2 regions of the Actinomyces sp. W5033 genome follow, and region 2 is predicted to be linked to the other one. Evidence: riboswitches for the same ligand, from Rfam matches in the RefSeq annotation. Region 2 holds a riboswitch; the other holds the start of a gene.

Region 1 (14,439 bases), on a different contig from region 2:
TACTCCTGCGCGCGCACGCGCTCGGCGGGGCCGGTGAGGTAGCCAGCTAAGAGGGTGGCGTCCTTGGCCTCGTCCGCGGCCTCCAGACCCGTCTGCACACGTGCGAGGACGGTGGCCAGGCGCGTGGCGTCCAGAACGGGGTGCGAGGGCGTGGCGGTGGGAGGAGTGGCCGTCGGCAGGCCGTGGGAGCAGGCGCCCAGGGCCGCGGCCGCGGCGGCGGCTGCGGCGCCGGTGATGAAGGTGCGACGGGTGCTCGTCATCAGTTGTCCTCCTCGTCGTTGTGGTCCGTGAGGTCGTCGGCGGTCCCGTCGCCCCGGCCCTGCGTGCCGGTGACGGCGAAGGCGGTGTCGTCCGCGAGCGCGCGGGCACTGCGGTGGGCCGCGGTGGCCTGGAGGTCCAGCCCCGGCACCACGGCCGAGCCGCGCGAGGCCCCGGCCTGCTGGACGGTGTCCTGTGCGGGGCCCACCGGCGGGGCGGCGACGCCGTCGAGGAGCACGGCGCCGGTGCGCGGATCCACCCACTCCTCCCCGGCGGCCTCGGCACGCTCCTTGTCCCTCTTCTCGCGGCGGGTGAGCGGACGGTCGGGGTCGCCCACACGCGGGATGGTGACGGTCTGCACGGAGTCGGCTGCGGCGAGGCGGGCGGCGCGCTCGGCGGCACGGCGGCGGCGCTCCTCGTCGGCGCGACGCATCTGCAGGTCGAACAGCACGCCCCCGACGCCCCCGAGGATGAGGAGGGCCCCCAGGACGAGCCCCGGGATGAAGAACGGCGTGTCCACCGGTCGTAGCCAGGACAGGGTGAGCACGGGCGCGGCGGAGGAGCCGTCGGTGGCGGCCAGCACGACGAGGTCGGAGTCCGTGGCGTCCAGGTCGAGCGTGGCGCTGTCACGGCCGGTGACGACGCTCTGCCACAGGACCGAGCCTGCGGGGTCCGCACCCGATGCCCTCAGGGGCGTGCAGCCCGAGGTGGGCGCGCTGGCACTCGGCTGGGCGCTGGCACTCGGCTGGGCGCTCGCACTCGGCTGGGCGCTGGCCGTCCCAGAGGCCTGCGCCGTCGCCCCGGCTGTGTCCCCGGCCTCCTCGGCGCAGCGCTCGGTCACGTTCCGGGAGGACAGGACGTTCCAGTCCGTCAGGCCGGTGACCGAGACGTAGGGGTCGTCGGCGAGCCAGGCACGCGCGTCGGCGGAGTAGGCGACGGCGATGCGCACGTTGTGGCCCTCGGCCGTGGCCGTGACCGTCACGTCGGAGCCGGCCATGCCCAGCACACCGGGCTCGACGAGCACGTAGGGCTGGTCGGGCGCCTGCGCGAGCGACGCCGTCGCCGTCGCGCTGGGGCGCCACACGGTGGCGGAGCAGACGGCGAGCACGATGACGACGAGGCCGAGGAACGCGGTGACCGCACTCACGATTCGTCGGTTCACGACGTGGACTCCTTGCTGTCGGTGACGAGGTGTCCGGCTCCATACCCGGCTCAGGCGGCTGCCCGAGCCCGCCGCACGGGCCTGACGCCTCAGAATCCCACGGTCCTGGCGCGCTGCGCAGTGCTCCCGGGCAATCTCACAGCAGCCTGCGCCCTGAGCGGACAGCAGGACAGGGACCTGACAGGAACCGGTGCGACAGGCACGGCAAGCGGCCGGAGGCCGACGTCGTGGAACTGACGACGTCGGCGGACACCTACTCGTCGCACCGCCCGCCCGTGGCTACCCTGGGCTCAGACGGCCCGACGCCGTCCCGACGCATCACCACCGACTGGAGGCACCACCATGGCCGAGGCGACCGAGGACTTCGCCATCACCATGCGCGGCTACGACCGCGCGCAGGTTGACCAGCGCATCGAGCTCCTCAGCCGCGGCCTCGCCGAGGCGCGCCGCGAGGTCGACAGCCTCGACCGCCGCGCCATGACGCTCGCCGGTGAGCTCGCCGAGGCGCAGCGGCGCCTGCGGGAGACCGACAAGCCCACCTACTCGGGGCTCGGCTCGCGCATCGAGCAGCTGCTGCGCAGCGCCGAGGAGCAGTCGGCCTCCGTCCTGTCCAAGGCGACCTCCGAGGCGGACACCCTCGCCGCGCGGGCCTCCGCCAACGCCAGCCGCGTGACCGAGCGGGCCTCGAGCGAGGCGGCGGTGCTCCTGGCGGACGCCCGCCGGGAGGCTGGCGAGCTGCGCTCGAATGCCGAGGCCGAGGCCTCCACCGTCCTGTCCAACGCCCGCTCCCGCGCGGACGAGCTTGTGGGCTCGGCCGAGCGCCGGGCCGCCCAGGTGGCCTCCGACGCCGCCGCACAGGCGACGACGACCACTGCCGGGGCCGAGCGCGAGGCCGGGCTCGTGCTCGCCCAGGCCCGCAAGAGCGCCACGGAGATCACGGTCTCCGCCGAGCGTGAGGCCACCAGGACCCGGGAGGAGGCCGCGGCGGAGGCCGACGCGCTGCGGGCCTCGAGCACCGCTGAGGCCACGGCCCTGCTCGAGCGCGCCCGCGCCGAGGCGGACGCCCTGCTGGACGGTGCCCGCGCCGAGGCACAGACCCTGCGCCGCCAGGCCCAGGACGAGGCCACCGCCGCCCGTGCGGAGGCCACTGAGCTGCGTCACCAGGCCTCCCTCGAGATCGCCGCGGCCCACGAGGCGGCTGCCGCGGAGGACTCGCGGGCCCACGAGGAGGCCGCTGCCCGCGTGCGTGCGATGAACGAGGAGGCCAGGGCGCAGGCCGCTGAGGCCGAGGCCCGCCTGCAGGAGGCGGTGGACCGCGCCGAGGCCGTGCGCGCGCAGACCGACGCAGCCGCTCGTGCGCGTCAGGAGGAGGCCGAGCACCAGGCGGAGGAGCTGCTGCGCCAGGCCCGTGCCGAGGCCGAGGCGATGGTGGAGGACGCGCGGCTGAGCGCGGAGTCCCGTATCGGCGCAGCGACCCGCCAGGTCGAGGAGCTCGAGCGCCAGCGCGACTCGGTGGCCGGCTACCTGGAGGAGATGCGCGGGGTCCTGGGCGCTGCCGGGGCCCAGGGGCCGGTGTACTCCGGGGTCATCACCGAGGCCCTTGACGGCTCCGGGCAGCCAGAGGAGGCCGAGGAGACCTCCTCGGCCCAGGAGACCGAGGACTGAGCCGCCCAGTCTCCCCTCATCACCGCGGTCCCGCAGTCCCCCAGGCGGCGTGCAGGAGGGACTGGGCCTGCGCGAGCGTCAGGCCGGCGCCCTTCATGGCGCGGGCGAAGCGCAGGGCCTCGCGCTGCCCGGCCCCGGGCTCGACGACGAAGGTCCCCAGACGGCCCCTGCCCTCGATGACGCCCTCCTCCTCAAGTGCCCGGTAGGCCTTGGCCACGGTGTTGACGGCCACGCCCAGCGCCTGAGCCAGCGAACGGGTGGTCGGCATCCGGGTCCCCGCGCCCAGGGCGCCGTCCTCGACGCGCTGGCGCACGACGTCACAGATCTGTGTGAAGACGGGGACCGTTGACTGCGTGTCGAGGACGATGCCCAGGTCCTGGCTGCTGCTCATACCACTAGTGTGCGCCCCGGCGGCCGGGCCGGCACCTGGACGTAGGCTGGCTCCATGCCCATCAGTGCCGCCCCGGTCCCCTCCCCCTCCGGCCCTCGGGAGGGCTCCGGCCCCCGCGCCCAGGACGCGGACTGGGCCACGCAGCGACGTCAGGCAGCGGCCGAGCGGGCCCGGATGCTGCAGGCGCGTGCGGACGCCGAGCACGCCCGCGCCGCCAGGATCGTGTCGCTCTTCGTCCAGGTGGCACGCGCCCAGGACCTCGCGGCCCAGCCGCTCGTGGTGCAGGGCTACGGCTCCGGCACGGCGCGCACCCCGCTCAAGGGCTGGTACCTGCGTGCGGACCGGACGGTGGCCATCGACGTCGATGGCCGCTTCTACGTCCTGTCGAAGCCCCTGAGCCTGAGGGAGCGGCTCCTGGGGACCGTGCCGGTGGCCGAGCCGGTGCCGATGACCATCGGGGAGGGTGGGCGCGACGGGGACATTGTGCCGCTGCGCTTCGCGCTCGAACGCCTGTTGCCGGGGTGGGAGGCCCTGTCCCCCGAGCCGCTGGCCTGACGCAGGAGCCTCAACGGTGCCGGGGCCTCCCGGGCCCCAGCGTCCTCGGCGGCTCGCCTGCGCCGTGCGGCAGCCGGGCCGGTCACCACAGGTGGCGCTCCCAGCAGGAGGTGTGCCAGTGACGGCGCTCCTCGAGGCCGCGGTCTGCCCCGAAGAGGTGGTCGTTGCTCCAGGCGACGACGTGTGGCGTCCCCGGAGGGATCTGCCGGTGGCAGGCGGGGCAGGTGTAGGACTTGGCTCCCCCGCGCAGGTGACGGACGGTGAAGCTGGCTCCGCCAGGGCCGGTCTGCGTGCGCGGCAGCGAGGCGAGGTGCTTGGTGTCCAGCGGGACGTGTGGCGCCCCGTAGGGCCGCTTGGAGCTGCGCCGTGCCATGTCTAGACCCTATCGCCGCGGCCACGCGGGCGGCACCGGGGCTCCCAAGCCGGCACCGCCCCCCCTTGAGCTTGTCCTGCCCCCTGTGGCGGCACTGAGCCCTGAGTCCTCACGTCGGCTTCTGCCCCGTGTGGTCAGGTCCCGGCGTGAGGACTCAGGGCTCAGCGCGGTAGGCCGTGGTCGTCTCAGGCCCGGATGAGGAGAGTCGCTCAGATGAGGCCCATCGAGGCGACGGTGTTCTTCTCCTCGAGGAGCTCGGCGGCGGAGGCGTCGATCTTCGCACGGGAGAAGTCGTCGATCTCCAGGCCCTCGACAACCTTCCACTCACCGTTGACCGAGGTGCACGGGAAGGAGGAGATGATGCCCTCCGGGACGCCGTACTGTCCCTCGCTCATGATGGAGGAGGAGGTCCAGGAGTAGCCCTTGACGCCCAGGCACCAGTCGCGCACGTGGTCGATGGCGGCCGAGGCGGCCGAGGCGGCCGAGGACGCGCCCCGGGCCTCGATGATGGCGGCGCCGCGCTTGGCGACGGTCGGGATGAAGTCGTCCTCGACCCAGGCGCGGTCGGCCAGGAGCTCAGGGATGGCCTGGCCCTTGACCGTGGCGTGGGTGAGGTCCGGGTACTGGGTGGTGGAGTGGTTGCCCCACACCGTGACCTTGTCGAGCTCGGAGACGTGGGCGCCGGTCTTGGCGGCCAGCTGGGCCAGGGCGCGGTTGTGGTCCAGGCGGGTCATCGCGGTGAAGCGGGAGGCCGGGATGTCCTTGGCGTGCGAGGCGGCGATGAGGGCGTTGGTGTTGGCGGGGTTGCCGACGACGAGCACCTTGATGTCGTCAGCGGCGCCGGCGTTGAGGGCCTCGCCCTGGGGGCCGAAGATGCCGCCGTTGGCGGACAGCAGGTCCGCGCGCTCCATGCCGGCCTTGCGGGGCATCGAGCCGACGAGGAAGGCGATGTTGGCACCCTCGAAGGCCTGCTTCGGGTCGTCGAAGATGTCGATGGAGCCCAGGGTCGGGAAGGCGGCGTCGAAGAGCTCCATGGCAGTGCCCTCGGCAGCCTTGATGGCCGGCGGGATCTCCAGCAGGCGCAGGTTGACGCGCTGGTCGGGGCCGAGGAGGGCACCGGAGGCAATGCGGAACAACAGGGCGTAACCGATGTTGCCGGCGGCACCGGTGATGGTGACGTTGACGGGGGCGTTGGCCATGAAGGACTCCTTCTAGGACGTTGGCGGCGGGCCGCAGGTGCCTGCAGCCGCTGAGAGGAGCCTACGGCCCGCAGCCACCGCACGCCCAGGACGATGGCCGCCCGTCGCCCCCGCCCAGCACGTCATCCGGGTCACACCCGGCACCCCTCAACCACGCCGGCGGCTCCCACCCTCACGGCACGAGGCAAACCCCGTCCCCCGGGGACGCTCACAGGCGCCGCCGGCGGACGGGGTCCACCTCGTCAGGAGGCCAGGGGCTCAGCTCACGGCGTTGGGACCGGCCGCGGCGGCCGAGGCGGCCAGCTCCTCGGGGGAGACGACGCCCTCGACACTCACGCGGTCGAGGTACTTCATGCCGTCGAAGGACAGCTCGCGGGCGTTCTCGACGTCGCCGTCGGCGTTGAAGGTCCCACCCGCCATCGTGTCGATGACGATGGCGATGGCGCCGTCGCCCGTGACGTTGGTGGCGGTGCCGAAGGAGTCGAGGGCGATGTAGGTGGCGATCATGAGCGCGACCTGCGCGTCGTTGAAGCCGAGCATCGAGGACAGCAGACCGGTGGCCGCCATGATGGCGCCGCCGGGCACGCCCGGGGCCGCCACCATCGTGATGCCGAGCATGAAGATGAAGCCGACCCACTGGGCGGCGGAGACCGTCATGCCCTGGGTCAGGACGATGGCGAAGGCGAAGGCGAAGATCTTCGAGGTGGAGCCGGCCAGGTGGATCGTGGCGCACAGCGGCACGGTGAAGGAGGCGACGGCGCTGGACACGCCGTTCTTCTTCGTCTGGGCGAGGGTCACGGGGATGGTCGCCGCAGAGGAGGAGGTGCCCAGGGCCGTGAGGTAGGCGGGCAGCATGGTCGCCAGCGCCTTGACGGGGTTGCGGCGGCCGATGGCACCGGCGACAAGGTACTGCACCCCGAGGATGACGACCTCCAGCAGCAGGACGACGATGACCACCCGCACGAGCGTGCGCATGATCGACCAGGCCTCACCGGTGTACGTGAGGTTGAGGAAGATGCCGAAGATGTGCAGGGGCAGCAGCGGGATGATGATCTTCTCGATGAGCGAGGTGATGATGGCGCGGAACTCGATGAAGCCCTTGCGCAGGACGCCGCGCGGGACCATCGACAGGCCGATGCCGAGCACGAAGCTCAGCAGCAGGGCCGTCATGACGCCGACCGCGGCGGGCATCTCGACAGTGAAGTACGAGGTCAGGGCGCTGCCGGGCTCGGCGACCTCGGACAGGGCACCCGCACCCAGCAGGCGGGGGAAGACGCTCGCGCACACGAGGTAGGTGAGGAAGCCCGAGAAGAGCGTCGAGCCGTAGGCGATGGCTGCGGTGACGCCGAGCCACTTGCCCGCGCCGCGGCCCAGGTCCGCGATGGCGGGCGTCACCAGGCCGATGATGATGAGCGGGATGGAGAAGCTGAGGAACTGGCTGAAGAGGTCGGAGAAGGTCGCGAAGACGCGGCCCACAGTCATGGGGACGAGGTGGGTGCCGCCGACCTTGACACTTCCGAGGAGCAGGGCGAGGACGATCGCGGTGAGGACCCAGACGAGGATCCCGCCCTTGGCGAGGAATCCGCGCTGGTCAGCGGGGCTGTTCGTGGTCGCGGTGGACATGTCCGGCCTTCCGAGGGATGAGGTGCCGGGAGCGGGGATGCTGCCCGGTGCGTCGGCAGCATGCCACACGTGCCAGCCCCGCACCGACTCGGGCACACATCGCGGGCGCGGCGTGCCGGCCGGCGGCCCTGTGGCTGCCGCGCCCTGGGGCCTCAGCGGTGAGAGACCTCACGTCTCACGGCGGTCACAACACGCGCGGCAGCTCGACGTAGGCGCTCAGCGCCAGGAGCCCGAGCGCGAGGAGCAGGCCGAAGAGCGCGTCGAACACGCGGCCCCGGGCGGCGATCCACGTGCCGTCAGGACGCAGCACCCTCACCACGGACAGCCCCAGGACCAGGCAGGCGAGCCACAGCACCGAGAGCCGGTGGTGGCCGGTGAGCGCCAGGGCGGGCACGCCCGCGAGCGCGACGGTGGTGACCACGACGCTCAGCGTCGAGTAGGGCTCGTGGTGCACGGCCCCCCAGCTGGGGCGCCGCCCGCTACGCGTCGGGGCGGTGCGCGCCCCAGGCTCCTCCTGGCTCACAGCCGCATCGTAGCGAGGCAGCCCCGGGCCGTGGTGCGGCCCGCGCGGGCGCCGGGGGAAGGCCGCGGCAGGAAGCCTGTGCTGCCTGCCCGCCCCGGCGCCCGCCGCTGAGGGCGGCTCCGTGCCGCCGCGCGCCGTCCTCAGTGCGCGAAGTGGCGGCTTCCGGTGAGGTACATGGTGACGCCGGCGGCCTGGGCCGCGGCGATGACCTCCTCGTCACGGATGGAGCCGCCCGGCTGGACGACGGCCCTGACACCCGCGTCGATGAGCACCTGGAGGCCGTCCGCGAAGGGGAAGAAGGCGTCGGAGGCGGCCACGGCGCCACGGGCCCGCTCAGGCGCCTGCGCCTGGAGGAGCCTGGAGGCGTCAGCGCCGCCGACGGCGCCCGTCTCCTGCTGGCCGGCCTGGTCCTTGGCGGCGTCCCCGGTCGAGCGCAGGCCCAGGGTGTTGGCGCGCTCGACGGCGAGGCGGCAGGAGTCAACACGGTTGACCTGCCCCATACCCACGCCGACGGTGGCGCCGTCGCGGGCGAGGAGGATCGCGTTGGAGCGCACCGCCCGCACCGCGCGCCAGGCGAAGCGCAGGTCTGCCAGGGTGCCCTCGTCAGCGGCCGGGCCGCTGACGAGCTGCCAGGTCGAGGGGTTGTCGTCGTGGGCCTGGTAGGTGTCGCGCTGCTGGACCACCGCGCCACCGGAGACGGGCTTGATCTCGTAGCCCTCGCGCGCGGGGGGCTCGACCAGCAGCAGGCGCAGGTTCTTCTTGGCGGACAGGATCGTCACAGCCTCGTCCTCGAAGGCGGGCGCGGCGACGACCTCGGTGAAGACGGGGGCGACCTGGCGGGCCATCTCGGCGGTGACGGTGGTGTTGGTGGCGATGACGCCGCCGTAGGCGGAGACGGGGTCGCAGCCGTGTGCCTTGCGGTGGGCCTCCGCGACGTCGCCGCTGGCGGACACGGCGATGCCGCACGGGTTGGCGTGCTTGACGACGGCGACGGCGACGTCGGCGTGGTCGTAAGCGGCGCGCAGGGCGGCGTCGGTGTCCGTGTAGTTGTTGAAGCTCATGGCCTTGCCGTGCAGCTGGGTGGCGTGGGCGACCCCTCCGGTGGTGCCGGGCTGGGTGTAGACGGCGGCCGCCTGGTGCGGGTTCTCACCGTAGCGCAGGGTCTCAAGGCGCTCGAGGCCCAGGCCGACGTAGGCGGGCGGCGCAGGAGCTGCCTGGGGCTCGCCGTCCTCGACCTGCTGGGCGAACCAGGTGGCGACGGCGGCGTCGTAGGCGGCGGTGTGGGCGTAGGCCCTGGCCGCGAGCCGATGGCGCTCGGCGAGCTGGAAGCCTCCGGCCGCGACCGCGGCGGCGACGCGAGGGTAGTCGGCCGGGTCGGTGACGACGGCGACTGCGGGGTGGTTCTTGGCGGCGGCACGCACCATCGAGGGCCCGCCGATGTCGATCTGCTCGACGCAGGCGTTGAAGGGGGCGCCGGAGGCGACGGTGTCGGTGAAGGGGTAGAGGTTGACGACGACGAGGTCGATGGGGGCGACCCCGAGCTCGTCGAGCTGGGCCATGTGCTCCGCCTTGCGGCGGTCGGCGAGGATGCCGGCGTGGATGCGCGGGTGCAGGGTCTTGACCCTGCCCTCAAGGCACTCGGGGAAGCCGGTGACGTCCTCGACGGGGGTGACGGGAAGACCGGCGGCCGCGATCGTGGCGGCGGTGGACCCGGTGGAGAGGATCTCGACGCCGGCGTCGGCCAGAGCGGTGGCGAGCTCGACGAGGCCGGTCTTGTCGTAGACGGACACGAGGGCGCGGCGCACAGGCACCTGCTCGGGGTCGGTCAGGCCCTCGGTGGGGACGTGGGTGGTGGGGACGGGCGTGCTCATACGCGCTCCTGGTGCGATCGGTCGGCCGGGGCGCCCAGGCGGGCGACGCCCCTGCTCATCCATCGTGCGGCCGCTCCCCGGTGGTGGCCCACCCTCGCCAGTCGCGGCCGGCCCCAGCCTAGCGCCGCGCTGGCCCGGCACGCCGGGCGGCCGGTCGTGAGCCTGACGACGACCCGGCCGGCACGGGCGCTCAGCCGGCCTGCGTGCCAGCGGTGTCCCCGTCGCCGCCCGTGGCGGCGCCGGTGGCGTCCTCGTCAGTGGTGGCGCCGGCGTCGCCGCCGCGACCTGAGCGCTCGCGAGCCGTCTCACGGGTGGCGGCGATCCCGGCACCGACGCGCGAGCGCGCCCCGCCGGCGGCGCCGCGGGCCGCCAGCGCCGCCGAGCGGACCCCGTGCTCGGTGAGCACCCGAGCCCGTGGGTGGACGATGACGCTTCCCGCCACGAGGCCCACTCCCACCTCCATCGCCACGAGCAGGACCGTCAGACCCGTGACGGGCCCGACCTCGGCCAGCCTCCCGGGACCGATGGGGCCGCGGGCCGCCAGGCAGGCGAGCCAGGCCCCGGCGGCGACGGTGACGGCGCCAGCCGCCCCGGCGAGGGCGGACTGTCCGAGCGCCAACCCTGCCAGCGCACGGCGGCTGCGCCATGTGGCCGCCAGGGAGGCCAGGGTCAGCACGAGGGGCACGTACAGGCCGGCGCCTGAGCCCTCGCCGCCCAGCGGGCCGGTGGGCAGGAGGCCAAGCACGGGCAGCGTCGGGACGGGGCCGGCGATGACGGCGTCGGGTGAGAACAGGCTTCCCTGCCCCACCCGGAAGCCCGGGCCGACCAGCCAGGACAGCGCCCAGACGAGGGCGTCGGGCAGCCAGGCCGCCTGGATCGCCAGCAGTCCGAGCACCGCGACGGGCCCTGAGCTGCTGAGCGCGTCGTGCAGCCGGGACACGCGCGGCGCGCCGTCAACGGCGGCCGCCACGAGCACCACCGCTGACAGCGTCGCCGCCGCGAGCGCCGTCGTGCGCGCCAGGTGCAGGGCCGGGTCCACCCAGGCTGGCCGGCGCGACCACCAGCCGGACAGTGCCGGGGAGCCGGCGCCGCGCCGCTGGAGGTCAGCGAGGGCCACGAGCGCCACGAGGCCGGGCAGGACGAGCGCCGTCGGCCAAGTCCGCGACCCCGCGGGGGTGGCGAGGACGAGCAGGACAACGGTGGCCAGGGCGCTGGCCGCCACGGCGCAGGCGGCGGAGGACAGCCCGAGCAGCCGGGAGCGGCGCACGGCCGAGCGTGCCAGGAGCAGGACGACGAGGCTCAGGCCCAGCAGCGGCAGTCCGAGGACGCCGTCGGGACCGTCCGGTGTGCCGTAGGAGCCGCCCAGCGACAGGCTCCACAGGGCTGTTGCGGTGCGCAGCGCACCGCCCGCTGACAGCGCCGCGGCGGCGTCAAGGGAGGAGGTGGCGACGTAGACCGCGAGCGTGGGCACGGCGGCGACGGCCCACCCTGCGGCCACCGCCTCGAGCCCGGCGCGCACGGCGAGGGGCCAGTCCCGCGGCAGGCGACGGGCGGCGCTCACTGCTCGCCGCCGTCGTGCGCAGCCTCGAGGGTGCGCAGCAGCTCGCGGGCGATCTGGGCCGCCTGCGAGGGAGTGCGCCCCACACGCACGCCCACGGCCTCCAGAGCGCGCTTCTTCGCCTCGGCGGTGCCCGTGGAGCCGGAGACGATGGCCCCGGCGTGGCCCATCGTCCTGCCCTCGGGGGCGGTGAAGCCGGCCACGTAGGCGACCACCGGCGTGGTCATCGAGGAGGCGATGTAGGCGGACGCCTGCTCCTCCGCGTCACCGCCGATCTCACCGATCATGACGACCAGGCGGGTGTCCTCGTCGGCCTCGAAGGCCTCGAGGGCGTCGATGAGGGTGGTGCCGACCACGGGGTCCCCACCGATGCCGACGCAGGTGGTGAAGCCGATGTCGCCCAGCTCGTGCATGAGCTGGTAGGTCAGGGTGCCTGACCTGGACACGAGGCCGATGGGGCCCGGTCCGGTGATGTCCGGCGGCGTGATGCCGACGTTGGAGCGTCCCGGGCTGATGATGCCGGGGCAGTTGGGGCCGATGACCCGGGTGCCGTGGGCCGCGGCGTAGGCGATGGCCCAGGTGGCGTCCGCGACGGGTACCCCCTCGGTGATGACGACGACGAGGCGCGCCCCGGCGTCAACGGCCTCGGCGACGGCGCTGCGCACGTGGGCCGGGGGCACGAAGACGACGCAGACCTCGGCGCCGGTGGCGGCGCGCGCCTCGGCCACCGTGCCGTGGACGGGGAGCTCGACGGTGCCGGCGGTGACGCCTGCGGCGGCGGGGCCCAGGGGCTCGACGTCGAAGGCGACGGTCGTGCCGGCCTTGCGCGGGTTGACGCCGGCGACGACGCGGGTGCCGGCGCTGAGCATGCGGCGGGTGTGGCGCCGGCCCTCGGAGCCGGTCATGCCCTGGACGATGACGAGGTCGTCCTCGGTGAGGAAGATGCTCATGGCTCAGGCCTCCTGCGGTGTGTCGGGACGGGGGTCGGACGCACCGGCCTGGCGCTCACCGGCCTCGTGCGCGAGGCGGGCGACGACGTCGGCGGCAGCGTCCATCGTCCCGACGACGGTGACGCCGGGCAGGGCGGCCTGGTCCAGCATGCGCAGGCCCTCCTCGGCCCGGTTGCCGTCCAGGCGGACGACGACGGGCTTGCCCAGCCCCCCCAGGCGCCCGAGGGCGGCGATGATGCCGCCGGCCACGGTGTCACAGGAGGTGATGCCGCCGAAGACGTTGACGAGGACGGAGAGCACCTGGGGGTCGGAGGCGACGAGCTCGAGCCCGGTGGCCATCGCCTCGGTGGAGGAGCCGCCTCCCAGGTCGAGGAAGTTGGCGGGACGCACACCTCCGTGGCGGGTGCCGGCTGCGGCGACGACGTCGAGGGTGGACATCACGAGACCGGCACCGTTGCCCAGCACACCCACCTGCCCCTCCAGGCGCACGTAGTTGAGGCCGAGCCCGTGGGCGCGCTCCTCAAGGGGGTCGGCAGCTACGTCCTGCCCGGTGCCGGCGAGCGGCTCATGGCGGAAGGCGGCGTTGTCGTCGAGGCTGACCTTGGCGTCCAGGGCGAGGACGGTGCCGTCGGGGGTGACGGCCAGGGGGTTGACCTCGACGAGGGTGGCGTCCTCGGCCACGAGGGCCCGCCACAGCAGGACGAGGACCTCTGCGACGCGTCCGGCCAGGGGCTCGGCGATCCCGGCGGCGGCGGTGATGCGGGCGGCGACCTCAGGCGTGACACCCTCGAGGGGGTCGATGCCGACGCGGGCCAGCGCCTCGGGCCGCTCCTGGGCGAGCGACTCGATGTCCATGCCTCCCGCGGCAGAGCACAGGGCCAGCCAGCGGCGCCCGGCACGGTCCAGGAGGAAGGAGGCGTAGAGCTCTTGGGCGATGTCGGCGCCCTCGGAGACGAGGACCTGCTCGACGGTGTGGCCCTTGATGTCCAGGCCGAGGATGGCCTGGGCCGCCTCGCGCGCCTGGGCGGGGGTGCGGGCCAGGCGCACACCGCCCGCCTTGCCGCGCCCACCGGTGCGGACCTGGGCCTTGACGACGACGAGGGGGCAATGGCCGCTCAGCAGCCGCTGGGCGATGCGCTCGGCGGCGAGGGGGTCCGCGGTGACCTCTGCCTGGAGCACGGGCACGCCGTGGCGCCTCAGGAGGTCCCTGGCCTGGTACTCGTACAGGTCCATCGAGCGTCGAGTCCTTCCCGGTTGGTCCCGTCGTCGGGTGGTGCGGCCCGCCACGTGCTGAGCGGGTCCAGCCAGTCGAGGGTAGCGCGGCCAACCTCCGCCATGAGGGCGGTTCACCTCAGTGTTGGGACCTTGGTCCGCCCCGCTCTCCCCATCGCGGTGCTGACGGGACGGCGGCGTGCCCGATCCTGCGCCCCCCGGGCCGGGCCCGTCCCCGATCGCGTGACGCCCCGGCGCCGAACGACCACAATGGGGCACGGACCTGTCCCCTCACAGAAGGACGCCCGCATGAGCCCCGTCGCCCTCGAGCACAACCCCTCTCCCGTCATGACTCCCGACAGCGCGAAGGTACGCGTCGGCGTGCTCACCTCCGGTGGTGACGCACAGGGCATGAACGCGGCCGTGCGCGCCGTCGTGCGCGCCACCCTGCGCATGGGCGCCCAGCCCTACGCCGTCATGGAGGGCTGGGCCGGAGCCGTGGCCGGCGGCGACGGCATCCGCCCCCTCGAGTGGGACTCTGTCAGCGCGGTCCTCCACCGCGGCGGCACCGTCATCGGCACCGCCCGCTCGGACGAGTTCCGCACGTGGGAGGGGCAGATGGACGCCGCGGAGCACCTGCTGCTCCACGGCATCGACCGCCTCGTCGTCATCGGCGGTGACGGCTCGCTGACGGGCACGAACGAGTTCCGCACCAACTGGCCGAGGCTGCTGAGCGACCTCGTGGCCGCGGGCCGCCTGAGCCCGGAGACAGCACAGGCCCATCCGGCGCTCATGGTCACCGGCATCGTCGGCTCCATCGACAATGACTTCGTGGGTGCGGACATGACCATCGGCACGGACTCCGCCCTGCACCGCATCCTCGAGGCCATCGACGACATCTCCTCCACGGCCGCCTCGCACCAGCGCACCTTCGTCGTCGAGGTCATGGGGCGCCACTGCGGCTACCTGGCCCTCATGAGCGCCGTCGCCGGTGGCTGCGACTACGTCCTCATCCCGGAGATGCCACCCGCCGAGGGCTGGGAGGACGACATGTGCCTCAAGCTCACCAAGGGCCGTGAGGCCGGGCGCCGCGAGTCCA
Region 2 (14,439 bases):
CGTGTCATCGACCGCTTCCTCGACGAGCTCGACGCCCAGTCCGCCACGGTGGCCTCCGGCGCCGCGGGGGAGGCCCGGTGAACACCGGCACCGCCGCCTCCCGTGCCGCCGCGGGCCAGGCGTGGACCCCCGTCCTGCTCGCCGCCGGTGAGGAGGGGCTCAGGCTCGGTGAGGAGATCCTCCAGGTCGCCCACCAGATCGCGGTCCACGGCCTGCGCGGGCCGCTGACGGACCCCGGGCGCTCGGCCGAGGACAAGGCGGCTCTGGCCTCGCGGCTGTTTCTCGGCCGGGTGGACGAGCGCGTCGTCGCGCTGCTCCAGGCGCTTGTGCGTGGACGCTGGTCGAGGCCCGTGGACCTCATCAGCGCCCTGCACGACCTCGGCATTGAGGCCGTCCTGTCCGGTGCCCGCGCCGGCGGCACGATCAGCGCCGTCGAGCAGGAGCTCTTCGCCGTCACGCAGGTCCTCACCCGTGACCGCGAGCTGCGCACTGCCCTCGACCCCTCGCGCCGCACCGATACCGAGTCGCGTGTGCGCCTGGCGCACCGCGTCTTCGCAGCGCACCTGAGCGCCTCCGCGCTGAGCCTGCTCACCTGGTGCGTGCGCCACTACAACGAGGCCGGCGTGCCGGCGAACCTGCGCCGCGTCGCCTCGCTGGCCGCCGCCATGCAGCAGCGGGTCATCGCCGACGTCGTCACCGCGGTGCCTATGAGCACGGCCCAGGAGGAGCGCCTGAGCGCCCTGCTCGCCCACCGTGTGGGCAGCGAGGTCGAGCTCAACACCCTCGTTGACCCCCAGGTGGTCGGCGGGGTCAAGGTCACCATCCGTGACACCGTCATCGACTCCACCGTGCGCTCCGCCATCCTGGGGCTGCGCAGCGCCCTGGTGGGCTGAGCCCACCGCACCCACAGACACCCGCCGGGCCGCACCCCGCCGACCGGCATCCACTCACCACAAGGAGACGACAGATGGCAGAGCTGACCATCAGGCCGGAGGAGATCCGCTCCGCGCTCGACGAGTTCGTCGAGTCCTACACGCCCGCCGAGGTCGCCGCCGAGGAGGTTGGGCACGTCGTCTTCGCCGCCGACGGCATCGCCCACGTCGAGGGCCTTCCCGGTGTCATGGCCAACGAGCTGCTGGCCTTCGAGGACGGCACCACCGGCCTGGCCATGAACCTCGATGAGCGCCAGATCGGCGTCGTCATCCTCGGTGACTTCACCGGCATCGACGAGGGACAGACCGTGCGCCGCACCGGCGAGGTCCTGTCCGTTCCCGTCGGTGACGGCTACCTCGGGCGCGTGGTGGACCCCCTCGGTCGCCCCATCGACGGCCTGGGTGACATCGCCTCCGAGGGCCGGCGAGCCCTCGAGCTCCAGGCGCCCGGCGTCATGGCCCGCAAGTCCGTCCACGAGCCCCTGCAGACGGGTCTCAAGGCGATCGACTCGATGATCCCGGTCGGCCGCGGCCAGCGCCAGCTCATCATCGGCGACCGCAAGACTGGCAAGACCGCCATCGCCCTGGACACGATCCTCAACCAGAAGGCCGCCTGGGACACCGGCGACCCGGCCCAGCAGGTGCGCTGCATCTACGTCGCCACCGGCCAGAAGGGCTCAACCATCGCCTCGGTGCGTGCGACCCTGGAGGAGCGCGGTGCCCTGGAGTACACGACCATCATCGCCTCCCCGGCCTCCGACCCCGCGGGCTTCAAGTACCTGTCGCCCTACACCGGCTCCGCCATCGGCCAGCACTGGATGTACGCCGGCAAGCACGTGCTCATCGTCTTCGACGACCTGTCGAAGCAGGCCGAGGCCTACCGCGCCGTCTCGCTGCTCCTGCGCCGTCCGCCGGGCCGCGAGGCCTACCCGGGCGACGTCTTCTACCTGCACTCGCGCCTGCTTGAGCGCTGCGCCAAGCTCTCCGACGAGCTCGGCGCGGGCTCGATGACCGGCCTGCCGATCATCGAGACGAAGGCCAACGACGTCTCCGCCTACATCCCGACCAACGTCATCTCCATCACCGACGGCCAGATCTTCCTGCAGTCCGACCTGTTCAACGCCAACCAGCGCCCCGCCGTCGATGTGGGTATCTCTGTGTCCCGCGTCGGTGGCGCCGCCCAGGTCAAGGCGATGAAGAAGGTCGCCGGCACGCTCAAGATCACGCTCGCGCAGTACCGCTCCATGCAGGCCTTCGCGATGTTCGCCTCCGACCTCGATGCCGCCACCCGCCAGCAGCTGACCCGTGGTGAGCGCCTCATGGAGCTGCTCAAGCAGCCCCAGTTCACGCCCTACCCCGTTGAGGAGCAGGTCGTCAGCGTGTGGACCGGTACCAACGGCTACCTCGACGACCTCGAGGTGGCCGAGGTCCTGCCCTTCGAGGACGCCCTGCTGGGCTACCTGCGCCGCAACTCGACCGTGCTCGCCACCATCCGCGAGACCGGCCAGCTCACCGAGGCCACCGAGGAGCGCCTGCGCGCCGACGTCGAGGCCTTCCGCACGTCCTACGCCGCCGGCGGCCGCCTGCTGTCGGGCGAGGTCGCCCCCGAGGAGGACGAGGTCCCCGCCGAGCGCACGGTCGAGCGGATCGTCCGCAAGAGGGGCTGACGTGGCAGGCAACCAGCGCGTCTACAAGCAGCGCATCCGGTCCACCCAGACCCTTCAGAAGGTCTTCCGGGCGATGGAGCTCATCGCCTCGTCCCGGATCGGTGCCGCGCGCCGCGATGCGCAGGAGGCGGGTCCCTACGACCACGCCCTGAGCCAGGCGGTCGCCGCCGTCGGCACCTACGCCCACCTCGACCACCCCATCACCCGTGAGCGCACGGACACCACCCGGGTGGCGGTGCTCGTCGTCACCTCGGACCGCGGCATGGCGGGTGCATACTCGGCCACCGTCCTGCGCGAGGCCGAGCGGCTCATCGAGCAGCTCGTCGAGGAGGGCAAGGAGCCGGTGGTCTTCACCTCCGGGCGCCGGGCCGCCTCCTACTTCGCCTTCCGCGGCCGGCCGGTCGAGTTCTCCTGGACGGGTGAGTCCGACCGTCCCAGCCCGGAGGCCATTGACTCGGTCTCCACGCTCCTGCTGGAGTACTTCCTCGCCCCAGTGGAGGCCGGGGGTGTGGCCGAGGTCCACATCGTCTTCACCCGCTACATGTCGATGGTCTCCCAGGTGCCCGAGGTCCGACGCATGCTGCCGCTGACGGTTGTCGATGTTGATGGTCCCGGCGAGCTCAACCGTGAGGACATCGCCGCGGGCACTGAGGGCCAGCGCGCCGAGCTCAGCGGCGCCTCGCCCATCTACGAGTTCGCGCCGAGCGCCGAGGAGGTCCTCGACGCCCTGCTCACCCGCTACGTCTCCAGCCGCATCCGCAACGCCCTGCTCCAGGCGGCCGCCTCCGAGCTCGCCAGCAGGCAGCAGGCGATGCACACGGCCACAGACAACGCCGAGGAGCTCATCAACACCTACACGCGCCTGGCCAACGCGGCCCGGCAGGGCGATATCACCCAGGAGATCACGGAGATCGTCTCGGGGGCAGACGCCCTGGGAGCCGAGTAGCCGCCACAGACCACATGGGAGCCACGGCCCCCTGCCCCACCCACACGGACACGGAAGAACGCATCATGGCTGAGACCACCACCGCCACCGGGCGCATCACCCGGATCATCGGCGCCGTCGTTGACATCGAGTTCCCGCCGGACGCCATCCCCGCGATGTACAACGCCCTCAAGACCACCGTCAAGGGCACCGGCGAGGGCGACGAGGACCACGAGATCACCCTCGAGGTCGCCCAGCACCTGGGCGACAACATCGTGCGCTCCATCTCCCTCAAGCCCACGGACGGCCTGGTGCGGGGGACCGAGGTGCGTGACACCGGCTCGCCGATCACCGTGCCGGTCGGTGACGTCACCAAGGGCCACGTCTTCAACGTCACCGGCGAGGTGCTCAACCTCAAGGAGGGCGAGACCCTTGAGGTCACTGAGCGCTGGCCCATCCACCGCCAGCCCCCGGCCTTCGACCAGCTCGAGGCCAAGGAGCAGATGTTCGAGACCGGTATCAAGGTCATCGACCTGCTCACCCCCTACGTCCAGGGCGGCAAGATCGGTCTGTTCGGCGGCGCCGGCGTGGGCAAGACGGTCCTCATCCAGGAGATGATCCAGCGCGTGGCCCAGAACCACGGAGGTGTGTCCGTGTTCGCCGGCGTGGGTGAGCGCACCCGTGAGGGCAACGACCTCATCGTCGAGATGGACGAGGCGGGTGTCTTCGACAAGACGGCCCTGGTCTTCGGCCAGATGGACGAGCCGCCGGGCACGCGTCTGCGTGTGGCCCTGAGCGCACTGACGATGGCCGAGTACTTCCGAGACGTCCAGCACCAGGACGTGCTGCTGTTCATCGACAACATCTTCCGCTTCACCCAGGCCGGCTCCGAGGTGTCCACGCTGCTGGGCCGCATGCCCTCCGCCGTCGGCTACCAGCCCAACCTCGCCGACGAGATGGGCCAGCTCCAGGAGCGCATCACCTCGGCCGGGGGGCACTCGATCACCTCCCTGCAGGCGATCTACGTGCCCGCGGACGACTACACGGACCCGGCTCCGGCGACCACCTTCGCCCACCTGGACGCCACCACCGAGCTCAGCCGTGAGATCGCCTCGCGCGGCATCTACCCGGCTGTTGACCCGCTGACCTCCTCCTCGCGCCTGCTGGCCCCCGAGTTCGTGGGCAAGGAGCACTACGACGTCGCCACGCGGGTCAAGTCGATCCTCCAGAAGAACAAGGAGCTGCAGGACATCATCGCCATCCTCGGTGTGGACGAGCTCTCTGAGGAGGACAAGGTCACCGTCAACCGCGCCCGCCGTATCGAGCAGTTCCTCAGCCAGAACACCTACATGGCCGAGAAGTTCACAGGCGTGCCCGGCTCCACGGTGCCGCTGTCGGAGACCATCGAGGCCTTCAAGCGCATTGCCGACGGCGACTACGACCACGTCCCCGAGCAGGCCTTCTTCAACATCGGCGGTATCGAGGACCTCGAGCGCCGGGCCGCAGAGCTCGCGGGCTGAGCGCGGACGGCACAGCCATGAGAACATCGCGTTCGCTCCGGGTCGAGGTCGTCTCCCGCCGCAGCGGCACCGCCTTTGACGGCGAGGCCGCCAGCGTGTCGGTGCCGCTCGACGACGGCGAGCTGGGCGTCCTTCCCGGCCGTCAGCCGATCCTCGCCCTCCTGGGACGTGGCGCTGTGCGGGTGGTGCTGCCTGACGGCACCACCAGGAGCATCGCCGTCGCCGGGGGCTTCTGCTCGGTGGACCACGACGCCGTCACCGTGGCGGCGGACCGCATCGGTGAGGAGATCACCGGCGCCGCCGAGGACATCGACCTGTCCTTCGAGCACGTCATGCACACCCACGCCGAGGACCTGGACTGACATGGCGGCGCTCGGGTGGTGCGTGCTGGGGACGCTGGTTCTCGCGCTGCTGCTCGTGCTCGCCTTCCTGCTGAGGATCAGGATGCTGGCCGGCGCCGTGGGCTCCTTCGAGTGCGCGCTGCGCCCGGCCGGATCGGCCCGCCTCATGAGCGGCTTCGCGGCCTTCGGAGACGATGCCATCACCTGGCACCGGCTCGTCTCGCTCAGCCCCTGGCCGCGCTACCGCATGGCCCGCGAGGTCTTCGAGGTCAACGCCTCGAGCCCGCGCGGCGCGGACGGGCGGGTCATCGACGTCAGCTGCACGGTGGGCGGCCAGAGGATCGAGCTGGCGATGCTCGAGGACTCCCACTCGGCGCTCGTGTCCTGGCTCGAGTCCGCCGCCCCCAGCCAGCCGCGGCTGTTCTGAGCGGCGCGCGCGGCCGGCCTGGGCGGGGGGCCAACGCCCCCGCCGCCGGGCCTCGCCGCCCGGGATGAGCGCCTGCGAGCCCCGCGTGCCACGCACTCACCGGGCCCCGGTAGGCTGCCCGGGTGCGCGTCGTCATTGCCTCCTGCTCCGTGGACTACTCCGGCCGCCTGGACGCCCACCTGCCTCAGGCGCGCCGCCTCATCATGGTCAAGGCCGACGGCTCGGTCCTCGTCCACTCCGACGGCGGCTCCTACAAGCCCCTGAACTGGATGAGCCCGCCCGCCCGCCTGAGCGAGGTCGAGCCCGACGCCGAGGACCTTCAGGCCGGTGTCACCGCCCGCTGGGAGGTGCGCGCCGCCAAGAGCGACGACCGCCTCATCATCCGCCTGTTCGAGATCGTCTCGGACTCCAGCGTCGAGCTCGGCGTCGACCCCGGCCTGACCAAGGACGGGGTGGAGGCCCACCTGCAGGAGCTCCTCGCGGACCAGCCCGAGGTGCTGGGCGCCGGATGGCGCACCGTGCGCCGCGAGCACCCCACGCCCATCGGCCCCGTCGACCTGCTCGTGCGCGACGCCGACGGCGGCGCCTGGGCGGTGGAGGTCAAGCGCGTGGGCGGCATCGACGGGGTCGAGCAGCTGACCCGTTACCTCGGCATGCTCGAGCGCGACCCCCTGCTCGCCCCGGTGCGCGGGGTCTTCGCCGCCCAGACCATCAAGCCGCAGGCCCGGGTGCTGGCAGAGGACCGCGGCATCCGCTGCGTCGTGCTCGACTACGACGCCATGCGAGGCCTCGACGACCCCACGGCCCGCCTGTTCTGAGGGCCACCGACCTCCCAGGCGCCGACCTGCCGACAGGAGCCCCGTGAACGCCACCTCAACCGGATCGCTGACCTCACTGCCCTCGGCCACCCTGCGCGAGGTCTCCCTCCTGCGGATCGTCGCCCAGGGGCTCGTGAGCGCCACCAGCGCGCCCGAGGTCACCGAGGCGGTGCGGCGCCAGCTGGCCATCCAGGGCCAGCAGGTCTCCGCGGTCCCCCACGCCCTGCTCTCACGCACCACGGGCACGGGGATGACGGATGTCGAGGCGGCCTTCGCCTGCGGACGCCTTGTGCGCTCCTGGCCCATGCGCGGCACCGTGCACATCACCACGGCTGAGGACCACCACTGGCTGCGCGAGGCCCTGGTGCACCGCTACGAGAGCCAGGCATACGCCCGCGAGGCCCAGCTGGGGCTCACGCCCGCGCAGGTGGACCGGGCGGCTGAGACCGCCCTGGCGCTCATCGTTGAGCAGGGGCCGGTGCCCCGGGCCCGGCTCATGGCGGCCTGGCAGGAGGCCGGGCTGCTGGCGCCGGGCGACGGGCCGGGCTCTGTCACAGCCGGCTCTCGGCGGCGCCGACACCTCCTGCTGCGCCTTCACTGGCAGGGCGTCCTCGTCCAGGGGCCGCGGGCCGGCAACGAGCACCTGGTGGTGGACGCCACGCGCCTGCCGGGACCACAGTCAGGGCCGGGCGGCAGCGGTGGCTGCGCCCGGGGAGGCTCCGGCCACCGCGCGGCGCTGGCGGAGATCGCCCGCCGCTACGCCACGAGCCATGGCCCGGTCACGGCCGCGGACCTGGCGCGCTGGACCGCCCTGCCCCTGACGCAGGCCGCCCAGGCCCTGGAGGACGCTGTCGAGGTGACGAGGGCCGTCGGCTACGCGGCTGGGGAGCCGTCCCCGGTGGAGCGAGGGCTCGTGCCCCTGGCCCGCGCGCGGGTGGAGGAGGGGCCCCGCGGCGCCCTCGTCATGGCGGGAGACGGGGCTGGGGCGCCGTCGGCGCGCGAGCGTGGCACCACCATGTACCTGCGCGAGGACCTGCCGGACCTCCTGTCGGGCTCGCGCCGCCAGGCCGCTGCCACGCTGTTCCTCGCCTCCTTCGATGAGCTGCACGTGGGGTACAAAGACCGTTCCTGCCTCACGGATGAGCAGGGCGAGCGACTTATCTGCCCGGCGGCCAACGGGATATTCCGGCCGCTGCTGGTGGACCGTGGGCGCGTGGTGGCGGTGCGGCCGGTGGGGCAGGGGCTCATCTGGGAGCGGTCGGCGCGGCGCTCGGCGCGCCTGGAGGCCGATGTCGACAGGGCGGTGCGGCGCATGGACGCACGGATGGCGTCCTGAGCGCAGGCACCCGCGCGGCTCGGGGCTCCCGCTCCGGGGAATCTCATATCCATCACAGGGTGTCAGACGTCAGACAACTGGCGGTCTGGGGCGTATGCTCGTGCCATGAGCACCGTCGCTTTCACTGGCCGAGTCGTCACCCCCTTCCAGATCATCGAGGACGGCCTTCTCGTCCTGTCCGGCTCCCACATCGCCTGGGTCGGCCCCTGCGAGGACGCCGAGCGCTTCGGCTTCGCCGAGGCCCTGGCCAGCGCCACCCCCGCTCCTGAGGGCGGCTACCTCCTGCCCGGCCTCGTTGACGTGCACTGCCACGGTGGCGGTGGCGAGTCCTTCCCCAACGCCGAGACGCCCGAGCAGGCGATGGTCAGCGTCCTCGAGCACCGCCGCCACGGCACCACCACCCTCGTCGCCTCCTGCGTCACCGCCGCCCCGGAGGTCCTCAAGGAGCGCACCAAGGTCCTGGCAGACCTGTGCGACGCCGGCGAGCTCGCCGGCATCCACTTCGAGGGCCCCTTCGTCTCCCACGAGCGCTGCGGCGCCCAGGACCCCACCTACATCATCGACCCCGACGCCGCCCTGACCCGCGAGCTCATCGAGCTCGGCCGTGGCCACGTCGCCACCATGACCATCGCCCCGGAGAAGCCCGGAGTCACGGGCGACGACGGGGTCGTCGCCGCGCTCATCGAGGGCGGGGCCCTTCCGTCCTTCGGCCACACCGACTCCGAGGCGGCCCCGGTGCGCGCCGGCATGGCCGACGCCTCCGAGCGCATCCAGGCCCGCGTCGAGGCCGGGCTGCCCGTGCGCTCGGGCCGTTCGACGGCCACCCACCTGTTCAACGGCATGCGTCCCATGCACCACCGTGCGCCCGGCCCGGTGCCGGAGTTCCTGGCCGCGGCCGTCGGCGGTGACTGCGTCCTGGAGATGATCGGCGACGGCACCCACCTGAGCCCGGCCATCGTGCTCGACATGTTCGAGACGCTGGGCCGAGAGAACGTCGTTCTCGTCACCGACGCCATGGCGGCGGCCGGCATGGCTGACGGTGACTACGTCCTGGGTCCCCAGGCCGTCAAGGTGGAGGACGGCGTCGCCTACGTCGCGGGCACGGACACGATCGCCGGCGGCACCTCTCACCTCCTCGACGTCGTGCGCACCACATGGAAGGGCGGGGTTGACCTTGTGGACGCCGTCTTCGCGGCCTCCTGCCAGGGCGCCGAGATCCTCGGTGACGACTCCGTGGGTGCCCTCGAGCCGGGCATGAGGGCTGACCTCGTCGTCACCGACGCCGATCTGCGCCCCGTAACCGTCCTGCGCCGTGGCCAGGAGGTGGAGTGAGGCCCGGCGGCGCGGCCGTCACCGCACCAGCCGCCGGTGCCAGCTGGGCCGCGCGCACGCTCATGGTGTTGGAGTGACGTCGAGAACCTGAGGATTTGCCCGGTATTCCGGGGAGCTCGCTCTGACCTTGAACACCGGTCCTCTGGCTCCCATGTGCATGAGGTTCTCCCGTGCACATGGGAGCCTCGGCATGTGAAGAGCCCGAACTGAGCATCTGCGGAATCACGCGGATCCGGCGCACCCCCGCGTCACATGAGCGTGCAACGCGGGTTGCGGCCCCACACGGTGCGTGACGTCACCGGCCGGGTAACGGGCCCGGCAAGCGCGGCCGCGAGCCTGCGTCAGCTGGGCAGCCCCAGCAGGCGGCGGGTGTAGACGGCCTGCCCCGAGTGCTGCGCCGCGTCGTCAATGACGGAGGCGAGCCGCACCGCCCGGGTCACGGGCGGCTCCCAGGAGCGGTCGACGACCTCGTCGAGCACCTGTGGTGTCAGGCCGCGAAGGTAGGAGCTGGCCAGCGCGTAGGCGCCGTCAAGGTAGGCGACGAGGGTAGCGAGGTCAGCGACCACCACCTGGGCGGCCTCCTCGGGCGTGTGGTGCCAGTCCTGCGTGTCGTCGGGCAGCGGCAGGGCGAGGGCGCGGTCGAAGCGCTCGCGGGAGCGGGACAGGACGTCAATGAGCATGTCAAGGGCCGTCATGGCCCGAGGCTAGCGCCCAGGCGCCCGCCCCGCTGATCCCGGCCGAGGCCTCAGGAGAAGACGACGGTGCGCCGGCCGTTGAGCAGCACCCGGTGCTCCGCGTGCCACTTGACCGCCTGCGCCAGGACCCTGCGCTCGACGTCCTGGCCCTTGCGCTGCAGGACGAGGGACGAGTCGGCGTGCGAGGCGCGGGTGACGTCCTGCTCGATGATGGGGCCCTCGTCCAGGTCCTCGGTGACGTAGTGGGCGGTGGCACCGATGAGCTTGACGCCGCGCTCATGCGCCTGGTGGTAGGGCTTGGCGCCCTTGAAGGAGGGCAGGAAGGAGTGGTGGATGTTGATGACGTTGCCGTGCAGCCGCTCGCACAGGGCGGGCGAGAGGATCTGCATGTAGCGGGCCAGGACGACGAGCTCGACTCCCAGCTCCTCGACGAGGCGCAGCAGCTCGGCCTCCGCTGCCTCCTTGGTCTGGCGGGTGACGGGCACGCAGTGGAAGGGGACACCGTAGAACTCGGCGACATCGCGCAGCGTCTCGTGGTTGCCGACGACGCCGACCACGTCGATGGGCAGGCCCTGGCTCTTGGCGCGGAAGAGCAGGTCGGACAGGCAGTGCCCCTCCTTGGACACCATGAGCAGGGTGCGCACGCGGCGGTCGGCCTCATCGAGGGCCCAGGTCATCTCGTAGGTGGCGGCGAGCTCGGCGAGGTCCGCCTCGAGCTCGCTGCGCGGCACACGGGTCAGGACTGTCACGCGCATGAAGAACAGGCCGGTCTCGTTGTCGCCGTACTGCTGGGACTCGGTGATGTTGCCGCCGCGGCGGGCGAGCGCGCCGGTGACGGCGTGGACGATGCCGGGGCGGTCCGGGCAGGACAGGGTCAGGACGAGGTGCTGGGCGTCGGCCACGGCGACGGCCTCAGCGGGGGCGGCGGTGATGGTCATGGCCGCAGGGTAGCCGCCTTCGGCGGTCTGCCTCGCCGGGGCGCCCGGCCGTGACGCCCAGGTCCGTGGTACCCGCCTGCGCCCGGTGGACACCGACGGTCTCGGGGTCACCGGGCGCCCTCGGGCCACGAGGCACCCGCGTGCCGGCGCAGGTACGCGGCGGCACGCGCCGGAGGCTAGCATGGGCACGTCGTCGCGACTGGCGCAGGTGGGCCAACCACCGGGGAGCGGCGGCGCTGCCGGGAGACCGGCACGGAGCAGTTGGTCGCCCGCCTGGGCCGATGCCGCAGCTGCCGGCGCGCGACGCCGGCGACGTCCGGACACCAAGGAGAACCATGACCGCCCCCACGGCCCTCAACAACATGCCCCTGGCGCAGCTCGACCCCGAGATCGCCGCCGTCCTCGACGGCGAGCTCGCCCGCCAGCGCGGCACCCTCGAGATGATCGCCTCGGAGAACTTCGTGCCCCGCGCCGTCCTCCAGGTGCAGGGATCGGTGCTCACCAACAAGTACGCCGAGGGCTACCCCGCCAAGCGCTACTACGGCGGCTGCGAGGTCGTCGACGTCGCCGAGTCCCTGGCCATTGAGCGGGCCCTGGCTGTCTTCGGCGGCGACTACGCCAATGTCCAGCCGCACGCCGGCGCCCAGGCCAACGCCGCAGTCCTGCACGCCCTGGCCGCCCCCGGCGACACCATCCTCGGCCTCGCCCTGCCCCACGGCGGCCACCTCACCCACGGCATGCGGATCAACTTCTCCGGCCGCCTCTACCACGCCACCGCCTACGGCGTGGACGAGACCACCCACCGCATCGAGATGGACCAGGTGCGCGAGGCCGCGCTGCGTGAGCGTCCCAAGGTCATCATCGCCGGGTGGTCCGCCTACCCGCGCCACCTGGACTTCGAGGCCTTCCGCTCCATCGCCGACGAGGTCGGCGCCTACCTGTGGACCGACATGGCGCACTTCGCCGGACTCGTCGCCGCCGGCCTGCACCCCAACCCCGTTCCCCACTCCGACGTCGTGTCCACCACCGTGCACAAGACCATCGGCGGTCCGCGCTCCGGAATGATCCTGTCCAGCCGTGGCCAGGAGCTGGGCAAGAAGCTTGACTCCGCGGTCTTCCCCGGCCAGCAGGGCGGCCCCCTCATGCACGCCGTCGCCGCCAAGGCCGTCGCCATGCGCATCGCCCAGACCGACGAGTTCCGCGACCGCCAGGCGCGCACCGTCGAGGGCGCCGCGATCCTCGCCGAGCGCCTGCGTGCCGACGACGTCAAGGCTGCCGGCATCAGCCTCGTCACCGGGGGCACGGACGTCCACCTCGTGCTCGTGGACCTGCGCGAGGCCGCCCTCGACGGCCAGCAGGCCGAGGACCTTCTCCACCTCGCCGGCATCACCGTCAACCGCAACGCCGTCCCCTTCGACCCGCGTCCGGCGCGTGTCACCTCCGGACTGCGCATCGGCACCCCGGCGCTGGCCACCCGTGGCTTCGGCGCCGCCGAGTTCACCGAGGTCGCGGAGATCATCGCCAACGTCCTCGTCGCCGGCGCCGCCGACCGGGCCGACGACGAGCTGCTGGCCGGCCTGCGGGCCCGCGTCGAGGCCCTGACCGAGGCCTTCCCGCTCTACGACGGGCTCGAGCAGTGAGAGCCCCCTGGGCGGGCGCCGCCCAGGTCCTCGACGGGACCGCGACGGCCGCGGCCATCAAGGTCGAGCTGAGGCAGCGGGTGGACGCGCTGCGTGCGCGCGGTCTCGTGCCGGGGCTGGGCACCGTGCTCGTGGGTGAGGACCCCGGCAGCGTGCGCTACGTGGCCGGCAAGCACGCCGACTGTGCCGAGGTCGGTATCGAGTCCCTCCGCGTGGACCTGCCCGCCACGGCCACCCAGGCCGAGGTCGAGGCGGCCATCGACCGGCTCAACGCGGACCCGGCCTGCACCGGCTACATCGTCCAGCTGCCGCTGCCCAGGGGCATCGACACCAACGCGGTGCTCGAGCGCATCGACCCGGACAAGGACGCTGACGGCCTGCACCCGACCAATCTTGGGCGTCTCGTCCTGCGCGGCAGCGAGCCGATCACCTCGCCGCTGCCGTGCACCCCGCGTGGCTGCGTCGAGCTCCTCACGCGCCACGGCATCGACCTCGCGGGCAAGAACGTGTGCGTCATCGGGCGCGGTGTCACCGTCGGCCGCACCATCGGGCTGCTGCTCATGCGCAAGGACGTCAACGCCACCGTGGACGTGTGCCACACGGGCACGGCGGACCTGGCCGAGCACGTGCGCCGTGCGGACGCCGTCATCGCGGCGGCCGGCAGCGCCGGGATCGTCACGGCGGACATGGTGCGCCCGGGCGCCGTCGTCCTGGACGTCGGTGTCTCGCGCGTGGTGGACCCGGCCACGGGCAAGGGCCGCATCATGGGGGACGTGGCCGAGGGCGTCGATCGCGTCGCCTCCTGGTTGTCCCCGAACCCCGGGGGAGTGGGACCGATGACGCGTGCCCTGCTGCTGGCGAACGTCGTCGAGACCGCCGAGCGGCTCGCCGGCTGAGACCCTGCCGGGCCCGCTCGGGAGCCGGTCTCCGGCTGGGCCGGCCCTGCGTGGGAGCCCGCTCCCGGCAGGGCCGGACGCCCGGTGGGCTCAGTTGCCCGGCCGGAAGTCCCGCCACAGCAGGCTGCCCGGCTCCATCTCGACGATCCGGACGTCGTCGACGCGCGCCCAGCGCGGGCCGTGGTAGAGCCAGGCCACGAGCTGCGAGACCGCGTCCGCCGGACCCTGGGCCAGCACCTCGACGTCGCCGTCGGACAGGTTGCTCACCCGGCCCACCAGCCCGAGCTGCTGCGCCTGCTCGGTGCAGTACCAGCGAAATCCCACCCCCTGAACCTGGCCCGACACGCGTGCGCGGATGGTGCGCAGGCGGGCGGCGCCGTCGGCCTGGGCGCCGGAGGGCGGGGGCGTGGGGCCGCTGGTGCGCCGACGGCCGAGGAGACCCATGCTCGCGCCCCTTACAGGACGTAGTCGACGACGAGGGGGGCGTGGTCGCTCCAGCGCTCGGCGTAGGAGGCGGCGCGATCCACCCGCACGGCGGTGCTGTGCCCGGCCAGCGCGGGCGTGGCCACCTGGTAGTCGATGCGCCAGCCGGCGTTGTTGTCGAAGGCCTGGCCCCGCTGCGACCACCACGTGTAGGGGCCCTGCTCCTCAGGGGCGAGGGCGCGGGCGACGTCGATCCAGCCCGAGGAGAACCAGGACTCGAGGTGGGCGATCTCCTCGTCCATGACCCCGGCGACCTTGTTGTGGTTCGGCCGCCAGTTCTTGATGTCCTGCGGCGAGCGCACGACGTTGAGGTCACCGGCCATGAGGACCTGGGGCCCGCCCTCAGCCGCCCGGGCGAGCAGTGCCGCCATACGCGCGTCGACAAGGTCGAGGTGGGCGTACTTCTGGTCCATCTTCTCGGTGCCGAGCTGGCCCGAGTGCAGGTAGGCGGACACGACGGTGAGGGTGGGGGCGCTCCCCGGCCCGGCC

What was found. Region 2 has a riboswitch for ZMP and ZTP ahead of glyA (serine hydroxymethyltransferase). Riboswitches for the same ligand answer to the same signal wherever they lie in the genome.
Region 1: it holds a riboswitch for ZMP and ZTP, as region 2 does, so the genes downstream of both, purH (bifunctional phosphoribosylaminoimidazolecarboxamide formyltransferase/IMP cyclohydrolase) here and glyA (serine hydroxymethyltransferase) in region 2, are expected to answer to the same signal.

The regions. Positions count from the first base shown of each region.
Region 1 covers NZ_JBPPGD010000002.1:209,196-223,634, reverse strand. Annotated here, with positions in the region: gene ACSJJR_RS02480 (twin-arginine translocation signal domain-containing protein) at 1-260, opposite strand, end outside; gene ACSJJR_RS02475 (hypothetical protein) at 260-1,405, opposite strand; gene ACSJJR_RS02470 (hypothetical protein) at 1,763-3,085, shown strand; gene ACSJJR_RS02465 (GntR family transcriptional regulator) at 3,105-3,476, opposite strand; gene ACSJJR_RS02460 (hypothetical protein) at 3,531-4,031, shown strand; gene ACSJJR_RS02455 (hypothetical protein) at 4,114-4,404, opposite strand; gene ACSJJR_RS02450 (malate dehydrogenase) at 4,614-5,603, opposite strand; gene ACSJJR_RS02445 (dicarboxylate/amino acid:cation symporter) at 5,862-7,226, opposite strand; gene ACSJJR_RS02440 (DUF3017 domain-containing protein) at 7,411-7,749, opposite strand; gene purH (bifunctional phosphoribosylaminoimidazolecarboxamide formyltransferase/IMP cyclohydrolase) at 7,890-9,620, opposite strand; ZMP/ZTP riboswitch at 9,646-9,735, opposite strand; gene ACSJJR_RS02430 (cell division protein PerM) at 9,811-11,181, opposite strand; gene sucD (succinate--CoA ligase subunit alpha) at 11,178-12,128, opposite strand; gene sucC (ADP-forming succinate--CoA ligase subunit beta) at 12,132-13,361, opposite strand; gene ACSJJR_RS02415 (6-phosphofructokinase) at 13,689-14,439, shown strand, end outside.
Region 2 covers NZ_JBPPGD010000005.1:138,925-153,363, forward strand. Annotated here, with positions in the region: gene ACSJJR_RS04965 (F0F1 ATP synthase subunit B) at 1-81, shown strand, start outside; gene atpH (ATP synthase F1 subunit delta) at 78-893, shown strand; gene atpA (F0F1 ATP synthase subunit alpha) at 968-2,599, shown strand; gene ACSJJR_RS04980 (F0F1 ATP synthase subunit gamma) at 2,601-3,545, shown strand; gene atpD (F0F1 ATP synthase subunit beta) at 3,611-5,044, shown strand; gene ACSJJR_RS04990 (F0F1 ATP synthase subunit epsilon) at 5,062-5,406, shown strand; gene ACSJJR_RS04995 (DUF2550 family protein) at 5,408-5,812, shown strand; gene nucS (endonuclease NucS) at 5,935-6,630, shown strand; gene ACSJJR_RS05005 (DNA glycosylase AlkZ-like family protein) at 6,674-7,966, shown strand; gene ACSJJR_RS05010 (N-acetylglucosamine-6-phosphate deacetylase) at 8,072-9,298, shown strand; gene ACSJJR_RS05015 (mycothiol transferase) at 9,640-9,993, opposite strand; gene purU (formyltetrahydrofolate deformylase) at 10,044-10,931, opposite strand; ZMP/ZTP riboswitch at 11,117-11,217, shown strand; gene glyA (serine hydroxymethyltransferase) at 11,267-12,571, shown strand; gene ACSJJR_RS05030 (bifunctional methylenetetrahydrofolate dehydrogenase/methenyltetrahydrofolate cyclohydrolase) at 12,568-13,467, shown strand; gene ACSJJR_RS05035 (acylphosphatase) at 13,558-13,911, opposite strand; gene ACSJJR_RS05040 (exodeoxyribonuclease III) at 13,923-14,439, opposite strand, start outside.